DNA from 3 places in the Mesorhizobium sp. M0189 genome. Region 1 is predicted to be linked to each of the others. Evidence: riboswitches for the same ligand, from Rfam matches in the RefSeq annotation. Region 1 holds a riboswitch; each other region holds the start of a gene.
What was found. A riboswitch is a leader RNA that binds a small molecule or an ion and turns the genes downstream of it on or off. The one in region 1 is predicted to bind thiamine pyrophosphate.

Region 2: another riboswitch for thiamine pyrophosphate. It lies ahead of NKJ09_RS32560 (phosphomethylpyrimidine synthase ThiC); the one in region 1 lies ahead of thiB (thiamine ABC transporter substrate binding subunit).
Region 3: another riboswitch for thiamine pyrophosphate. It lies ahead of thiC (phosphomethylpyrimidine synthase ThiC); the one in region 1 lies ahead of thiB (thiamine ABC transporter substrate binding subunit).

The regions. Positions count from the first base shown of each region.
Region 1 is NZ_JAMYSW010000003.1:341,844-347,431, reverse strand. It holds gene thiQ (thiamine ABC transporter ATP-binding protein) at 1-35, opposite strand, end outside; gene thiP (thiamine/thiamine pyrophosphate ABC transporter permease) at 32-1,651, opposite strand; gene thiB (thiamine ABC transporter substrate binding subunit) at 1,885-2,898, opposite strand; TPP riboswitch at 2,942-3,056, opposite strand; gene NKJ09_RS07415 (thiamine diphosphokinase) at 3,184-3,828, shown strand; gene NKJ09_RS07410 (ABC-F family ATP-binding cassette domain-containing protein) at 3,830-5,588, shown strand, end outside.
Region 2 is NZ_JAMYSW010000023.1:8,412-13,999, reverse strand. It holds gene NKJ09_RS28325 (hypothetical protein) at 74-295, shown strand; gene NKJ09_RS28320 (Fic family protein) at 368-772, opposite strand; gene NKJ09_RS28315 (Fic family protein) at 769-1,899, opposite strand; gene NKJ09_RS28310 (hypothetical protein) at 2,255-2,494, opposite strand; gene NKJ09_RS28305 (FAD-dependent oxidoreductase) at 2,434-2,952, opposite strand; partial or broken gene NKJ09_RS32565 (phosphomethylpyrimidine synthase ThiC) at 2,956-3,324, opposite strand; partial or broken gene NKJ09_RS32560 (phosphomethylpyrimidine synthase ThiC) at 3,437-3,628, opposite strand; TPP riboswitch at 3,734-3,849, opposite strand; gene NKJ09_RS28295 (porin) at 4,351-5,508, opposite strand.
Region 3 is NZ_JAMYSW010000008.1:219,487-225,074, reverse strand. It holds gene NKJ09_RS17335 (YybH family protein) at 57-512, opposite strand; gene NKJ09_RS17330 (Fic family protein) at 1,662-3,203, shown strand; TPP riboswitch at 3,386-3,502, shown strand; gene thiC (phosphomethylpyrimidine synthase ThiC) at 3,607-5,442, shown strand; gene thiO (glycine oxidase ThiO) at 5,439-5,588, shown strand, end outside.

The DNA.
Region 1 (5,588 bases):
ACCGAAATCGACCGTTCCGGGCTGATCGGCATCATGATTTCTCCCTCCTTCCCAGCCAGTCCGCGGTCAGCACAAGCGCCAGGCAGACAAGGCCGAGCAGCAGCGCCAGGCCGGCCGCATCCTCGGTGCGGTAGCTGCCCATGCGCGCCAGCAACAGATAGGGCAATGTCTGCACGGAATCGCTGCCGAACAGCGCAATGACGCCGAGATCACCGAGCGACAGCGCCATGGCGAAGGCGAAGCCGGTGGCGAGCGGCCGCCGCAGCGACGGCCAGTCGACCAGACGCAACCGGTTCCAGCCCGAGATGCCAAGCTGTGCACAGAGCCGTTCGTGGCGTTCGCTCGCCGCGTCATAGGCGGGGCGGATGGCGCGGATGGCGAACGGCATCGCCATCACCGCATTGACCACAACCACCATGACAGGGGCGATCGCAAAGACATCGCTGACGCTGCGCAGGAGCAGGAACCAGCCGGCACCGATGACGATGGGCGGCACCACCAGGACGAACCCCGCACCGGTGTCGGCCAGGTGTTCGAGCAGCGTCCGCCTGCCGGTCCGCCGGGTGAGCGCCAGCGCCCGGCGCGCCATAACCAGCGACAGCGACAACGCCAAGGAGAGCAGCGCCGATAGGAGGGAGAGCACGGCACTGGTCGCCGTCGCTTGCCGCACCGCGCTCTCGCCGGCCAGGCGGCCGAGATCGGCGCCAAGCCCGGCCGACAGCGTAGCCGCCATCGGTCCGGCGACAAACAGCAGTGCCAGCCCGATCACCAGTGCGTTCAGCACGGTCTCGGCCGCACCGGCTGAAAAATACCGGCGCGGGGCTACCGGCAGATTGGCGTCGCCGGTCATATTGGCGCCAAGCCGCGTTAGTGCCAGCACGACGACGAAGGTCAGGGCAATCTGCAACAAGGTCAGCGTCACCGCCCGCGCCGGGTCGAAGTCGAAACGCAGCGCCTGGTATATGGCAACCTCCAGCGTCGTCGCGCGCGGCCCGCCGCCGAGCGTAAGCACGATGGTGAAGGAGGTGATGCACAGCATGAAAACGAGCCCGGCAACGCCCGGCAGGGCCGCACGCAACGCCGGCCATTCGATCAGCCGGAAGGCCGGCGCAGCACCCATGCCAAGCTGGCTCGCCAGCCGCCATTGGTTAGCCGGCACCGTCTGCAACGCTTCCAGGAACAGTCGCGTTGCCAGCGGCAGGTTGAAAAAGACGTGGGCGACGAGAATACCCGATAGGCCATAGATGCCGGGCCAGTTCTGGCCGCCAATCGCACCGAGCAAGCCGGCGAAATACCCGGCGCGGCCATAGAGTGCCAAGACACCGAGTGCGGCAACAATGGCCGGCAGCGCCAGCGGCACGGCGAAAAGCTGCAGGACAAAGCCTCGCCCGAAAAACTGTGGATGCCGCGACAGCGCGCGCGCGACGAACAGCGCCGGTGCGACGGAGAGCAGGGTCGACAACAGAGCCTGCCAGAGCGTGAAGCGCGCAACACGGAGGAGATAGGAATCAAAGGCGGAGGCGGCGCCCGACAGGTCGCGCATGGCTTCGACGACGAGCCCGGCGAATGCCCCGCCGATCAGCAGCGCGATGGCGGCGAGCGCGACGATACCGGCAGCGACGCGGGTATCCGATGATGGCGCGCGTTGCACGCTAGACCACCAGATTCGAGATTCTTAGCGAGGATTGCGTTCCTTCGCGCGCCCCTCTGTCCTGCCGGACATCTCCCCCACATGGGGAGAGATTGGCAGGTTCAGCGCTCCGCTCATTCCGGCAATGTCGGAGATTGGCGAAAGCCGGCATGACGGCCAATCTCCCTCCTTGTAGGGGAGATGTCCGGCAGGACAGAGGGGGGCGCCGTAGGGCGATCATCTTTCAATCCGAGCTACTTGCTCATCACCGCCAGCCACTCGTCGACCCAGGCCTTGCGATTTGCGGCGACCTCTTCCGAGCTGAACAGCAAGGTTTTGGTCGGTTTGACGAGCTTGTCGAACGCCGGATTGAGCGGCTTGTCGGTCTTGCCGGCCGGGAACATCCAGTTGGTTTCGGGAATGAGATCCTGGAATTTCGGCCCGGTCATGAAGGCGATGAACTTTTCCGCCAGCGGGTTCTTCGCGCCCTTGGTGGTGATCCCAGCGACCTCGATCTGCAGATATTCGCCTTCCTCGAAGGACGCCGCCTGGTAGCGCGAGGTGTTTTCGGCAACCATGTGGTAGGCTGGCGAAGTGGTATAGGACAGCACCATCGGCGCCTCACCCTTGGTGAACAGGCCGTAGGCCTCGCTCCAGCCCGGCGTCACCGTCAGCACCTTTGCCTTGAGTTTGGCCCAGGCTTCCGGAGCCTTGTCGCCATAGACCGACTTGACCCACAACAGCAGGCCAAGGCCCGGCGTCGAGGTGCGCGGATCCTGGGTGACGATCTTGTCGCCGGCATCGCCCTCGACCAATTCCCTGAGGCTCTTCGGCGGGCTCTTCAGTTTTTCGCTATCGTAGACGATAGCGAAATAGCCATAGTCGAACGGCACGAAGATATCGTCGCTCCAGCCACCCGGCACACTGACGTCCGTCACGGCGCCATGCGGCGAAAACAGGCCGGTTGCCTTGGCGTCCGCCGTCAAATTGGTATCGAGGCCAAGCACGATATCGGCCTTGGTCGCGGCCCCTTCCAGCTTCACACGGTTGAGCAGTGCCACGCCGTCGGCGACCGAGACGAATTCGACGACGCAGGTGCACTCGGCCTCGAAGGCCTTCTTCACCGCCGGTCCCGGACCCCAATCGGCGGTGAAGCTTTCATAGGTATAGACGGTCAGCTTATCCTGTGCCGATGCCTGCCCCGGTAGGGCAAGCGCGGATGCCGCAAGCAGGATAATCGAGGCAAGAGAGTGGAAAAAACTGCGCATCGGCGCCTCCTTCGTTCGCGTTGAAAGGAATTGAGGCGTCGGGCTGTCCGAAACGTCTAATCCCTCCGCCGGTACAAACCGGATCAGGTTCAGCGGGTTGGCAGTCTTGCCTCTCAGCCGGTCCGCGAAGATCGCGTCCGGCACCCCGTTAGAGCGTTTCGACACATAGGCCCGGCCGAAGTGCTGCGCAAGCGGAAGTTTGCCGGGCATCCAAAGCGCGGCGTCCTGTTTCATCTGCCGTTTCATCTTCCGTTTCCGGGGCAGGGCTGGTAAGGGCCACGAGATATGAGCACATTCACCATCCTGCTTGGCGGCGATCTCATCCGCACGCCGCTGCTCGACCGCCAGGTCGAAGGCTCCCGCGTCATCGCTGCCGATGCCGGTATCGGCCATGCCCTTATGCTGGGCCTGATGCCGGAACTCTGGGTCGGCGATTTCGATTCCGTGCCTGCCGATTTGCCGGAGGATCTGGCCGCCGTGCCACGGCAGGTGTTTCCCGCCGAAAAGGACAAGACCGACGGTGAACTCGCTATCGCCGCCGCGCTCGAACGCGGTGCGACCAGCCTTGTGCTCGCAGGCGCCTTCGGCGGCAAACGCACCGACCACATCTTCCTGCATTTGGCGCTCAGCGTCCGGCTGGCGGAAGGCGGAACGGAAGTGCTTTTGACCAGCGGCGCACAGGAAGGCATTCCTTTGCTGCCTGGAAAGACTGGCTTCGATTATGTCGACGGTACGCTGTTTTCGGTGCTCGGCTTTTCGGATCTCGCCGGCCTGACAGTCACCGGCGCCAAATGGCCGCTCGCCCATGTCGAGGTTGCCTTCGGCTCGTCGCTGACCATTTCCAACGAGGTCAAGGGCCGGCTGGAAATCGCGCTGGCCAGCGGCCGCGCGCTGCTGCTCGCGCATCCTTTTTCCCTACCTGAAAGCTGACATGGCGCCGCCGCTTCTCAATCTCGACGGGATAAAGCTGACCTTTGGCGGCGCGCCGCTGCTCGACGGTGCCGCCCTGACGGCGTCAGCTGGCGACAAGATCGCCCTGGTCGGGCGCAACGGCTCTGGCAAGTCGACGCTCCTCAAGATCGCTGCCGGGCTGATCGAACCGCAGGACGGCGAAGTCTTCCGCCAGCCTTCGGCGACGGTGCGCTATTTGCCGCAAATGCCCGACATGGACGGTTTTGCGACCGTTCGCGCCTATGTCGAGGCGGGGCTCGGGCCCGCCGATGATCCCTACCGCGCCACCTATCTGATAGAGCATCTCGGCCTGACCGGCGAGGAACGGCCGAACGACCTCTCCGGGGGCGAGACGCGGCGCGCGGCACTCGCCCGCGTCATGGCGCCCGAGCCCGACATTCTTCTCCTCGATGAACCGACCAATCATCTTGACCTTTCGGTTATCGAATGGCTGGAGGAGGAGCTTGCCCGCACCTCCTCGGCCCTGGTCGTCATCTCGCATGACCGCCGTTTTCTCGAACGCGTGTCACGCGCCACAATTTGGCTCGACCGCGGCCAGACCCGCCGTCTCGATAAGGGCTTTGCCTATTTCGAGGAATGGCGCGACACGGTGTTGGAGGAGGAAGAGCGCGAGCAGCACAAGCTCGGCCGCCAGATCGTGCGCGAGGAGCACTGGCTGCGCTATGGCGTGACGGCAAGGCGCAAGCGCAACATGCGCCGGCTCGGTGAGTTGCAGACCATGCGCCAGCGCTTTCGCGGTCATCGTGGCGCCGAGGGTGCGGCGACGATGACAGCCAGCGACGCCGCCGAATCCGGCAAGCTGGTGATTGAGGCCAAGAACATCGAGAAGAGCTTTGGCGATCTGACCCTGGTCAAGGGATTCTCGACACGCATCCAGCGCGGCGATCGCGTCGGTCTGGTCGGGCCGAACGGCGCCGGCAAGACGACGCTATTGAAGATGCTGACCGGCGAATTGAAGCCGGACGCAGGCACGGTGCGGCTCGGCACCAACCTGGAGATCGCCACGCTCGACCAGAAGCGCGAGGCCGTCGATCCGCAGGAGACACTGGCGCAGTATCTCACCGACGGACGCGGCGAGAACCTTGTCATCAATGGCGAGCAGCGCCACGTCGTGTCCTACATGAAGGACTTCCTGTTCAAGCCGGAACAGGCGCGCACGCCGGTGCGCGAGCTTTCGGGCGGCGAGCGGGCACGGCTGATCCTCGCCCGCGTTTTGGCGCGGCCGGCAAACCTGCTTGTGCTCGACGAGCCGACCAACGATCTCGACATGGAGACGCTGGAGCTGCTGCAGGAACTGGTCGCCGGCTTTGCCGGCACGGTGATCCTGGTCAGCCACGATCGCGATTTCCTCGACCGCACGGTGACCAGCATCATCGCGCCGGATGGCGACGGCCGCTGGATCGAATATGCCGGCGGCTATTCCGATATGCTGGCGCAGCGCGGCGGCACCAGGCTGGACGACCGCAAGGCGCGGCCGAAGGCAGAGACCGGCGAGGCGACGGCGGCAAGCAGGAGCGAAGCGGCCGCTAGCAGGGGCCTGGCCAAGAAACTGTCGTTCAAGCAGAAATTCGCGCTGGAAACCTTACCCAAGAAGATCGAGGCGGTGTCGGCCTCGATCTCGCGGCTGGAGAACAACATCGCCGATCCGGCCTATTATGAGCGCGACCCGGCGTCGTTCCAGAAGACGATTGCCGCGCTCGACAAGGAGCGCGCCACGC
Region 2 (5,588 bases), on a different contig from region 1:
TACGGTGCTGTTCGAACTGTTGAATGCGCAGCCGGTCCGCAATTCTCAACACCGCTGACCGGTCGAGAAAGGCATGTTCCGGATCGGGCTCGAAGGTGAAGGCCAGTTCGTGTCCGCGCCGAACGATATTGCGTATGCGGCCGTGCCGGACCACGCGCGCGAGCGGGCCTCCCTCCCCAACTTCGTACATCAACAGCGCCGGGATTTCCTCCAGCCGGCGCAATGTTTCAGGGCGCGCGAGGCCGATAGCCTCGGCCTCGGCGCCGCTCTATTCCTTGAAACGGTCAATGGTTGACGTGAACGGCGGCGTTTCCCACCACTCGCCGTGGCCCGAGACAAGCAAGTTAAACATGGCACACCACCGACCTCACGCCGCCTTCTCCATAGACCACTTCACCCGTTCGGCGAGAAAGGCGGCGAACGTTTTCACATTCATATTGACGCTCGCCTCCTCCAGCCCTGCGAGGTAGGCCTTCCGGTCATCGACTCTGACGACTGTCCAGGGGTAACCGCCTGAAGCCAGCATCGCGTTCATGAGGAACCGCGCCATTCGTCCGTTGCCGTCCGGATAGGGGTGCACATAGCCCACAAGCCAATGCCCCAGCACGGCACGCACGGAGGCCTCCTTCTCCGCCTCCAGCAGGTCGAACAGCTCATGCATACCATCGGCCACCGCTTCGGTACGCGGCGGCACGTGCTGCGAGCCGCGCAGGTACACAAGGTGGTTGCGATATCCCGCCAGCGCGCTGGCTTTGAGGATGCCGGCGGTCACTGACGGCGCGAACAGCTCCCGGTACCACTCCCGGTGAGTGTCCCGGTCAACGCGCCGGCTGGCTTGCCGTTGATGATCGCGGCAACAGAGTCTTTGACCTTCTGGAATGCGAGGTAGTAGCCACGCGCGGCAAGCGCATCCCGGTTCTTGCGGTCCTCTTCATCAATCTCCGGATTCCAGCTCCCCTCGCGCACCCGGTCGATGAGTTCCGGGGTGACGCTGTACCCTTCTATCGACAGCGAATGGTAGGCGTCGCTTTCGTAGATATCCTCGACGAACTTCATATAGGCGTCTTTGTCGGACGGCAGTCCGGGTGCCTTCGGGAATATCTCGATGATGGCTTCGCGCTGCGATTGCCAGATCGCGCGCAGGCGGGCGACCAACGGCGGTACGCCCGCCGCAATGGTTGTCACTCCAATTTGTCCCGCGAACGGATCGGATTCGCGCACGTCATAGCCGGCGGCTTTGAAGGCGGCCACGATTTCATCGGCAAAGGAGTCGCGTCCTACGCGACGGAAGGCCCCCGCAAGCCGTCCCGCCACGGCGGAATGGCCGCCATCAAGCAGCAGGACCAGAACGGTTGATACGTCGCGCACCGACGCCATAGCGATCTGCATCTCGATAGGCGCGCGCTGGAAGAACGCTTGCGGCACCCGGGTAAGGGCGGCCTCGACAGTGAACACGCGCTGGCCGTTTTTCTCTGTCAGTTCGGCCGGCATCTCCTTGACCTTGAGGTCATAGAGCGAAGTGCCGAACAGCAGGTCGATTTTGTTATTCGTGCCTTTGGGGGTGTTCACCACCACCTGAGGCGGAATAGTGGGCGCTTCCGCGTGCAGAAGCAGCGAGTGCTCCGGTGACACGAACCAGTCCTTGCCGAACCGGTCATTGCAGTAAAGGGAGCAGAACTCCCAGAAGCTCGCGTACCAGGGGGTGGTGTCTTGCTGCTGTGCCTGCGGGCTGGTCGACATGAGCCAGCCTTTCATAACATCGCGCAGGAACCCGTTCTGCAGCAGCCGCTCCCGGTGGACGCGGGTCAGCTCATCTGATTTGAATATGCGCCGCCCACCCTTCTGCAGCTCTTTGAGGACGGCCAATGATACAGCGAGTTTTTCATGGGGCTTGGCCATGGCCGTACCTTTGCAACTTTTTAGAGCTGTGCGATTACAAGTATATATTGCTGATAGGAGACAAGTCAATGATGCTGTGGAGTTGCAAGTTTTTTAAGTCGTGCAATAACAAGCTTTTTATGCGATAATCGGCAAGTGAAATCACAGTTTTGATCGTTTCCATAGCTCGTCTGCGCGAAGGATCGTCACCCGGATGGGCCGAGACCAGCTCCCCAGCAGGCTACGCAGGGGCTCGGGGCGAGCCTACAGCCTGGCCCTCCGAAGCGCTTCGAAGGAGGACGCGCCTCTTTGAAAAACTCGCCCGTTGTGCATCGTGGGTACCTGTAAACGCGAATTCTCAAAGAAAAGACGCTCCTTACCTCTCCCTCCCGCCACGATCATCACGGCCGCGCCCGCGCTCACTACGCCGCGACGCCCGCGAGATCGGCTTCTCGGCAATCGCCCCGAGCGAGACATCACGCGTATGGAGGATCAGCATTTCACCGCGCATGCCGCGTAAATCGTCGTCGGCCCGCGCGATGCCCGTGCAGTCGATCACCTGATCAAAGCCGGAAAAGCCAACCTCGCCCGTCTCGAAAAGGAAAACGACGCCCATCGCACGCAGTTGCCGGCGAGGGCTTCGAGAGCCCGACGGGGATCGAGATGAGCTTCGCTACAAAAAAACAGGCTCTGATGAAAGCGGCCGGCAAGATCGGGCTCGAGGGCGGCAACAACCTTTTCGTCGACGCACTCATAGTTGCGCGAACGAGCTGCAAAACGGGCAAGCTCGAAGGCATCGCGCTGATGGGCGACGACGAGAGTGCCGGCCCTCGTCACCAGCGCGGGCAGCGCCCTTTCCCACCAGTCGGCTGCAACGTTGCCGAAAGTGACGACCGCCTCCTCGGCGCCTTCGCGTTCGCACCAAGCGGCGAGCATGCCGCCGGCGAGCCAGGAGGCATTGCCGCCGATCTGGCTGCGAATTTCAGCAACCGTGACGGATGCACCCGGCGCGGCCAATTCATGGGCAACGGTGAGGCCTGCCACACCCGCGCCTTTGACAAGAATGCGGCGCATGGCTCAGCGCGCCCTCTGATCTTCCTGCGCTGAGGCCTGTTTTTCCACCTCGGGCGTTTCGACCGGCATATAGAGATCGCCGCCCTCGCGGTATTTCGCCGCCATCGCCGCCATGCCCTCCTTCTGCGCTTCGGCGCGAATGTCGTGAGAGATGCGCATCGAGCAGAATTTCGGCCCGCATATCGAGCAGAAATGTGCCAGCTTGTGCGCTTCCTTGGGCAAGGTCTGGTCGTGGAAGGACCGCGCGGTTTCCGGATCGAGCGACAGGTTGAACTAGGCCTCCCAGCGGAACTCGAATCCGGCCCGCGACAGCGCGTCGCCGCGGATGTTCGCCGCCGCGTGACCCTTGGCCAGGTCGGCGGCATGGGCGCTCGCCAGTCACAAATCCGTTGTCTTCCGGCCGGACATGGCGGCCGTCACAGGCTTCGACATCGCCACGCGCGGTAATCCATTCGTGGCGAAGCCGGGCAAGGCCTTTTTCGATCCTGGTTTTGATGGCCGGATCGGTGTAGGGGCCGGACGGATCGTAGACGGTGACTGGCGGTTCGCCGGCCGTTGGATGGACTGCAATTTCGCGCATCGGCACCCTGATCTGAGGGTGAATGCTGCCATGCTTGTGGATCTTGCGTGAGGCGGGCAGCGGTCCCGTCGGGACGGCGGGGGTGGGGGCATTCATCATGAGGCTCCTTTGCTCGTGCATTGGAGACCCAGTTCTGTGCCGGAAGAATGAAAAGACGCTTTGGTCGACCTGCTCGAAACAGGACCTCGGGCGTGAACTCCCGCAAAGCGCTTGCACCGTCCCTACGCCAGTATGAACTGGATCAGGTTCAACGGGTCACTGCGCCGCGAAAGCCAGCAGTATCTCAGCCCCTTGCCGGGACTCCCCTGGGTGAATGCTTCAGGTTGAACGGGCGAGCGGTATCTTGCCAAGCGCATTCGGGCCGCGGCGGTGATCGTCGGGCGATCGTCTCGGCCAGGCGCAAGATCGGATGGAGCATCGCCTGAGAATCGTCTGTTCCTCGATCAGCCTCGCTTATGCTCTGGAGCTTGTTCTCTCGCGCCCGAATTTCCGCGGGGATGGCTGAACGGAGGCGATCCATTTGCGATTTTCAAGTGCGTCGGGCCGCACCCCAGTTCGGAAAACCTGGCCGGGTAGTGCTGGATGGCAGGGTCCGTCAAGCGGGCGGAAGGAATGAGGAAATGAAAGAGTTGCAGATCAAAACGCATAATCGAGCGATGAATATCGCCTGCGCGATCATCCGGACCAGATCTGATATGAAACATCGTCCGGCCCCGAGATCGAGGCTCCAATCTCGTATAGCTTCCATACGACGTTCTCTTGGAGTGTTGCGGGATTGGTCCGCTCAACCGGATCTCGAGCTCAACCCTTTCATCCCGTTAGAATGAGCGTTCGAAACGCAGGATTCCGGCGACACCGCTCTTCTTGTTGGCGTTGGTCCAGTTCACGTTGGAAGCGTCCACCTTGCCGACGGCGAAGTTGCCGTAGCGGCTATAGTCGAGTTCCGCCGTAACTGTGAAATCTGGAAGAAACGCATAGGCGACGTTTGCAGCGACACCATGGTTCTTGAGCTGATCACCGGAGAGCTGAAGGTTGAACGAAGTTGTCTCGTTGAGCTTGTAAGTGGCGCCAGCCCAGAAAGCCCAGTTCCCACCCCAACTCTTATAGAAGCCGCGACCATGAGCGTCGATGGCGTTCGTGGAGTCGTCGTTGAGCTTGCCGTTGGAACCGTAGCCGAGCATTCCGAACAGCAACAGTTCGTTGGTGACATTGATGTCGACACGGACCTTGGCGGCCACCGATTCGTAGTTGCTATCATAAGCGGCAACGCCGGTGATCGCGCCCCAGCCATGTGTGTATTTCAAGCCGCCGACTACGTGCGGAGAGTAGCTGTCGATTGTGCCGACCACGCCCGAGCCTTCTTCGAGCGAAACCACGGCCGAAAAGCCGGCCCCCGCGTCGAAGTAGTACTGAACCACATTGGTATCGAAAGCGCCGTACGGAACCGGCGTCTGGTTGAGTACGTCAACCGCGCCGCCAATAAACATGTCGAAGGCCGACCAGTCCTTACCAAGTCGGAGGCCACCAAGCTGAATCCAGGCGAAAGTCAAGGTGCTGTCTCCGTTGAAGGCATAGGACCGAGAACTGTCCGAAACCGAAGTGTGGCGGTTACCGAAGTTCATGCGGGTTTCGGTGTAGGTCTTCAACGTGCCGAGTTCGGTCTCCTGGCCGGTCCAAGTTTTCAATGTGAAGCGCGTGTTGTTTTGCCATGTGTCCTGATGCTCACCAGTCCTCACATCGGAGGTTCTTGCGTGGTCAAACAATCCGACATGGCGCAAGCCGATGTCGTAACGGACATAGCCGCCGATGCGCAGGCAGGTCTCAGTGCCTGAAATGTAGACGTAGCCCGAGCCGTAAACGTCGCAGATTTTAACGTACTCAGTCGGGTCAGGCTCGGCAACGGCGGTCACGGCGCGAGCGTCGGAAACGGCAATCAGTGCCGCAGTTGAGCCGAGGAGGAGGCTCCTAATGTTCATTGTTGATCTCCGTTCAAACAGTAAAAGGGATGGACGTCAGTGAATGAATTTTTGCTAAGGAACCATTCGATAACGATGCG
Region 3 (5,588 bases), on a different contig from region 1:
CCATGGACTTTCGTTGGAACTGTTGCAAGCCGCGCTGGCCTCACGGATCGCGGAATCTATTGGGCCGCACCTAAGTTCCAGATGTCCCGATGCAGGCGCCATGTCCCGTCGCCCCCTTTTTTCCAAACGACAATGTACTTGCCCGCAACGGTGGAAGGGGCACCGCCTTTGCTCGGCACACTGAGCGTAAATGCGCCAACTTCGTAGGCGAGATTCCCGCTCCCTTCCACTTCCAGCGCCTTCAGGGTGAGATTCTTCATCCCGGCCTTGATTGCGCCCTGCCAGAATTCTTCCACGCCCTTGCGGTCATCGACGCGTTTGCCGTCGGGTGGCAGCAGAGCGGCATCGTCGGTATACATTTGACCTACCGCTGCTGCGTTTCCGCTGTTGAAGGCGTCCATGAATTTTACCAACGCCGCTTCGATGTCCTCACGAGCCGAGTGGGCGGCCGCAGACAATGCAGACGAAAGAAGCAGCACAGCAGCAAATGCAAATGACTGAACCAGTCTCATTTCGTCCTCCCTTGCGTACCCGACATGCCCACCCGATGAATAGCGCCGACCCGAGGGCGCCGCGGCGTTCGATGGCTAGGCGCGGATTATATTAGACTTATCTGATATGACGGCGCAAGCGCAGCTGCGACCCTCTGAACGACCAGCGTAGCAGCTGCCGGAGAGCTTCAAAGCGGCGGCTACCGCCTCACTGCCCTCCTCGTCTCGACGAAAGAGTTCGTTCGAATGATGCTTTTCCGTGGCTTTGCTCGCAAGTTTTCGTCAGCCAGCGCAGGGCCTCCTCTTACGCTCGCTGGTCGTCAAGGCCCAGCGGCCACTAGCTGACAGTCCCCCCGCAGCCAAGCCGCTGGGCCCTCGACGTGGGGAACGAGCATTGGAGACGATGTCGCGCTTTCCGTTACAGCCCGAAGGCGGGTGACAGATGACCGTGTCAGCCTCTCCACCCCGAGCTACGATTTCACGCATTCGATCAGGCACAGCTCTCTCGGGCTAGCGCGCCAAGCATGAGTTAGCTCCCGAATGAGCAGGTGCCACCCAGTTCAACTTCGGCCCTTGCGCGCGCAAAGTATTGGGCGAGATCGATCGGCAGTCCGGTCGGCAAATTGGGGCAGCGATGGCGAGAATGAATGCCAGGAACTTCCCTTCGGTGCCGCTTCGTCGATCTGTTTGCCGAGAAGACGCGCGCGCTGCGTGCCGTCCCCCATACCGCAGAGAACTCACTTCAGGTCACACACACACACACACGACGCCACCGAGATCCTGCATCAGTTTTCTACTCCGACGCCGCCACGTCACCAAGATCAGTCGCGAGCGTGATCGCGGCTATCAAATCGGGATCGCGCGCCGGAGCGCTCTATGAGTGAGCCCCGAACGGCGCGGTTCTCCTCGAGCAATCCGGCTCGACGTAAGGCGGGCCATCCGTGCCGGCCTCGTGACTAAGAGACGGGCGAATGGCGGTTCCTGGACTCACCTTTTGTCATGAAGTCGCTTCCTTGAGCCGGTGGCGGAGTTCTTGCTTGATGACTCCAGCACCGTTTAGAATCGGTTTTCGGAAAATTTGTCTTGTGGCATCAATTTTCATGGAATAGGATCATTTTTCACAGGTGTTGGCCCAGCTGAACCAAAATTCGATGAAAGGATTCGCTTTTCATGCCTGCGGTGCAAGAGCACCAATTTTCAGGTCCTGTTACCGTTTTTCAGGAAATCCGCCTTCCTGAAACGGCGACCCCGGCCGGGTACAGCGCCCTGGTCGGAGCCTACAGGCTCGCCGTGCCCTTGCCCCGTAGGTTGTTCGCCACGGGCGAGCATCATCGCATTACCGAACGGGATGGCTGGCGGATCATGACCCCCCGCCACGCCCCAAATCCTACCCTCGAAGGCCACCTGACCTTTGCGCTCAAGTACGAGGGACTGGACCTTGCCGTCCTCAAGCGGCTGTTCCAAGTGACCGGTCCCGCGCCGATCGAGGCGCTGGTCCGTGAAAGCCCGACCGGCAGTTATGCCCGCCGCATCTGGTTTTTATATGAATGGCTGAGGGGCGCCCGTATCGATCTGCCGGACGCGGCGGCCGGACGATACATTCCGGTTGTCGATCCCGAGCTGCAGTGGCCCGGACCCGACAAGACCGCTTCGCGCTACCGCGTAAGGGACAATCTCCCCGGCACGCGTGAGTTCTGCCCTCTGGTGTTCCGCACCAAGATTCTCGAAAAATTCATCGGCCTTGAACTACCGCGGCGCGCGGAGGCAATCGTAGCGGACGTGCCGCGCGACCTTCTTGCTCGGACCGCCGCCTTTCTTTTGCTCAAAGACTCGCGATCAAGCTATGCGATCGAGGGCGAGCGCCCGCCGCAAGATCGCATCCAGCGCTGGGGCCGCGCCATCGGCGAAGCCGGCCGCTGGCCGATCGATCGCGATGAGCTGCTGCGTCTGCAAAGAATTGTACTTGGCGACGCCCGTTTCGCAAGACTTGGCTTCCGAAAAGAAGGAGGTTTCGTCGGTGAGCATGACCGAGACAACGGCACGCCCTTGCCCGATCACATCAGCGCTCGGCCCGAGGACCTGCCGCGGCTAATCGATGGAATGGCGGCGTTCGATCAGGGCCCCGCGCAAAACCTTGATGCAGTCGTAGCCGCCGCAATCCTCGCCTTCGGCTTTGTCTACATTCACCCGTTCGAGGACGGAAACGGCCGCATTCACCGCTACCTAATCCACCACGTCCTTGCCATGCGCGGCTTCAATCCGCCGGGAGTGGTCTTTCCCGTCTCGGCCGCGATCCTGGACCAGATCAACGAGTACAGGGGCGTGCTCGAGAGCTATTCGCAGCGCCTTCTGCCGTTGGTGGAATGGGAACCGACGCCGCTCAACGTCCGGGTGCTGAATGACACCGGTGATTTCTACCGGTTCTTCGATGCAACCCCGCACGCCGAATTCCTCTATGCCTGCGTTCAGCGGACGATCGAACGGGACCTTCCCGAGGAAACCGCATTTCTGCAGCGCTACGATCAGTTCCGGCAGCAGGTGGACGCCTTTATTGACATGCCCGAGCGGTTGACCGATCTGCTCTTCCGTTTTCTTCACCAGAATGATGGACATCTATCGAACCGCGCGCGCGAAAAGGAATTCGCCACGCTGACCAGTGACGAGGCAGGAAGAATCGAGGCGATCTACGCGCAAACCTTTGGTGCCCATTGAAGGTGTGATCATCAGGATCGATTTTTAGTCCGACGGTTTGTAATTCCCTTGTCCCTGCCTTCATCTCCGAGGCTTGACTTGTCGCCGAGACATGCACGATTTTTTCCGCACGGTCTGACCGGCCGCCGATCAGCCGCGGCCAGAACGCGCTTGACAAACCGGAGCCGTCCCGTCCAACCTCACGCATTCACCAGGGGAGTCCCGGCAAGGGGCTGAGATACTGCTGGCATTCGCGGCGCAGTGACCCGTTGAACCTGATCCAGTTCATACTGGCGTAGGGACGGTGCAAGCGCTTTGCGGGAGTTTACGCCCGAGGTCCTGTTTCGGCAGGTCGACAGAAGCGTCTTTTCATCCTCCCGGCACAGAACTGGGTCTCCAATGCAACGAGCAAAGGAGCCTCAAGATGAATGCCCTCACCCCCGCCGTCTCGACGGGACCGCTGCCCGCCTCACGAAAAATCCACAAGCCCGGTGCCATCCACCCGCAGATCAGGGTGCCGATGCGCGAAATCTCCGTCCATCCGACGGCCGGCGAACCGCCCGTCACCGTCTACGATCCGTCCGGCCCCTATACAGACCCGACTGTCGAAACCAGCATCGAAAATGGCCTTGCACGGCTTCGCCACGAATGGATTACGGCGCGCGGCGATGTCGAGGCCTATGACGGCCGCCATGTCCGGCCGGAGGACAACGGATTCGCGACGGGCGAACGCCTGACGCCGGAATTTCCCATTCGCCATCAACCGCTCAGAGCCAAAGCAGGCAAGGCGGTGACGCAGCTTGCCTATGCGCGCGCCGGCATCATCACACCCGAAATGGAGTTCGCCGCCATCCGCGAGAACCTTGGTCGCGAGATCCTGCACGGCAAGCTTGAGCGCGACGGCGAGGCTTTCGGCGCGACACTGCCCGATTTCGTCACGCCGGATTTCGTGCGTGATGAGGTGGCGCGCGGACGCGCAATCATTCCCGCCAACATCAACCATCCCGAGAGCGAGCCGATGATCATCGGTCGCAATTTCCTGGTCAAGATCAACGCCAACATCGGCAACTCCGCCGTCACATCGTCGATGGCTGAAGAGGTCGAAAAAATGGTGTGGGCGATCCGCTGGGGCGCAGACACGGTGATGGACCTGTCGACCGGCCGCAACATCCACAACATCCGCGACTGGATCGTCCGCAACGCGCCGGTTCCGATCGGCACGGTGCCGCTCTATCAGGCGCTCGAAAAGGTCGGCGGCATCGCCGAGGACCTGACCTGGGAGGTCTACCGCGACATGCTGATCGAACAGGCCGAACAGGGCGTCGACTATTTCACCATCCATGCGGGCGTGCGGCTGCACTACATCCCGCTGACCGTTGACCGGGTCACTGGCATCGTCTCGCGCGGTGGCTCGATCATGGCCAAATGGTGCCTGCATCATCACCGGGAAAGCTTCCTCTACGAACATTTCGCCGAGATCTGCGACATTTGCCGCGCCTATGACGTGTCCTTTTCGCTGGGCGACGGCCTTCGTCCTGGCTCGATCGCCGACGCCAATGACGCAGCACAATTCGCCGAGCTGGAGACGCTCGGCGAGCTGACACAGATCGCCTGGGCGAAGGATTGCCAGGTAATGATCGAAGGCCCCGGCCACGTGCCGATGCACAAGGTCAAGGAGAACATGGACAAGCAGCTCGCCGTCTGCGGCGAGGCGCCGTTCTATACGCTTGGGCCGCTGACGACCGACATCGCGCCGGGCTACGACCACATCACCTCCGGCATCGGCGCGGCGATGATCGGTTGGTTCGGCACCGCCATGCTCTGCTACGTCACGCCCAAGGAGCATCTCGGCCTTCCCGATCGCAACGACGTCAAGATCGGCGTGATCACCTACAAGATAGCCGCCCATGCCGCCGACCTGGCAAAAGGTCATCCGGCGGCGAAAGTCAGGGATGATGCCCTTTCCCGCGCGCGCTTCGAATTCCGCTGGGAGGACCAGTTCAACCTGTCGCTCGATCCCGAAACCGCGCGGTCCTTCCACGATCAGACCTTGCCCAAGGAGGCGCACAAGCTGGCGCATTTCTGCTCGATGTGCGGGCCGAAATTCTGCTCGATGCGAATTTCCCACGACATCCGCACCGAAGCGCAGAAGGAGGGCATGGCGGCGATGGCGGCGAAATACCGCGAGGGCGGCGATCTCTACCTGCCGGCGGACGAGACCGGCGCACCGCTCATACCTCAGCCACGTGAGCCATCATGAAGGTGCTGGTCAAAGGGGCCGGCGTTGCCGGCCTCACCGCCGCCTTCGAGCTCGCCGCACGCGGCGCGGCGGTTTCCGTTGCCGAGACAAGGCCTGGCCTTGGGGGCAATGCGTCGTGGTTCGCCGGCGGCATGTTGGCGCCATGG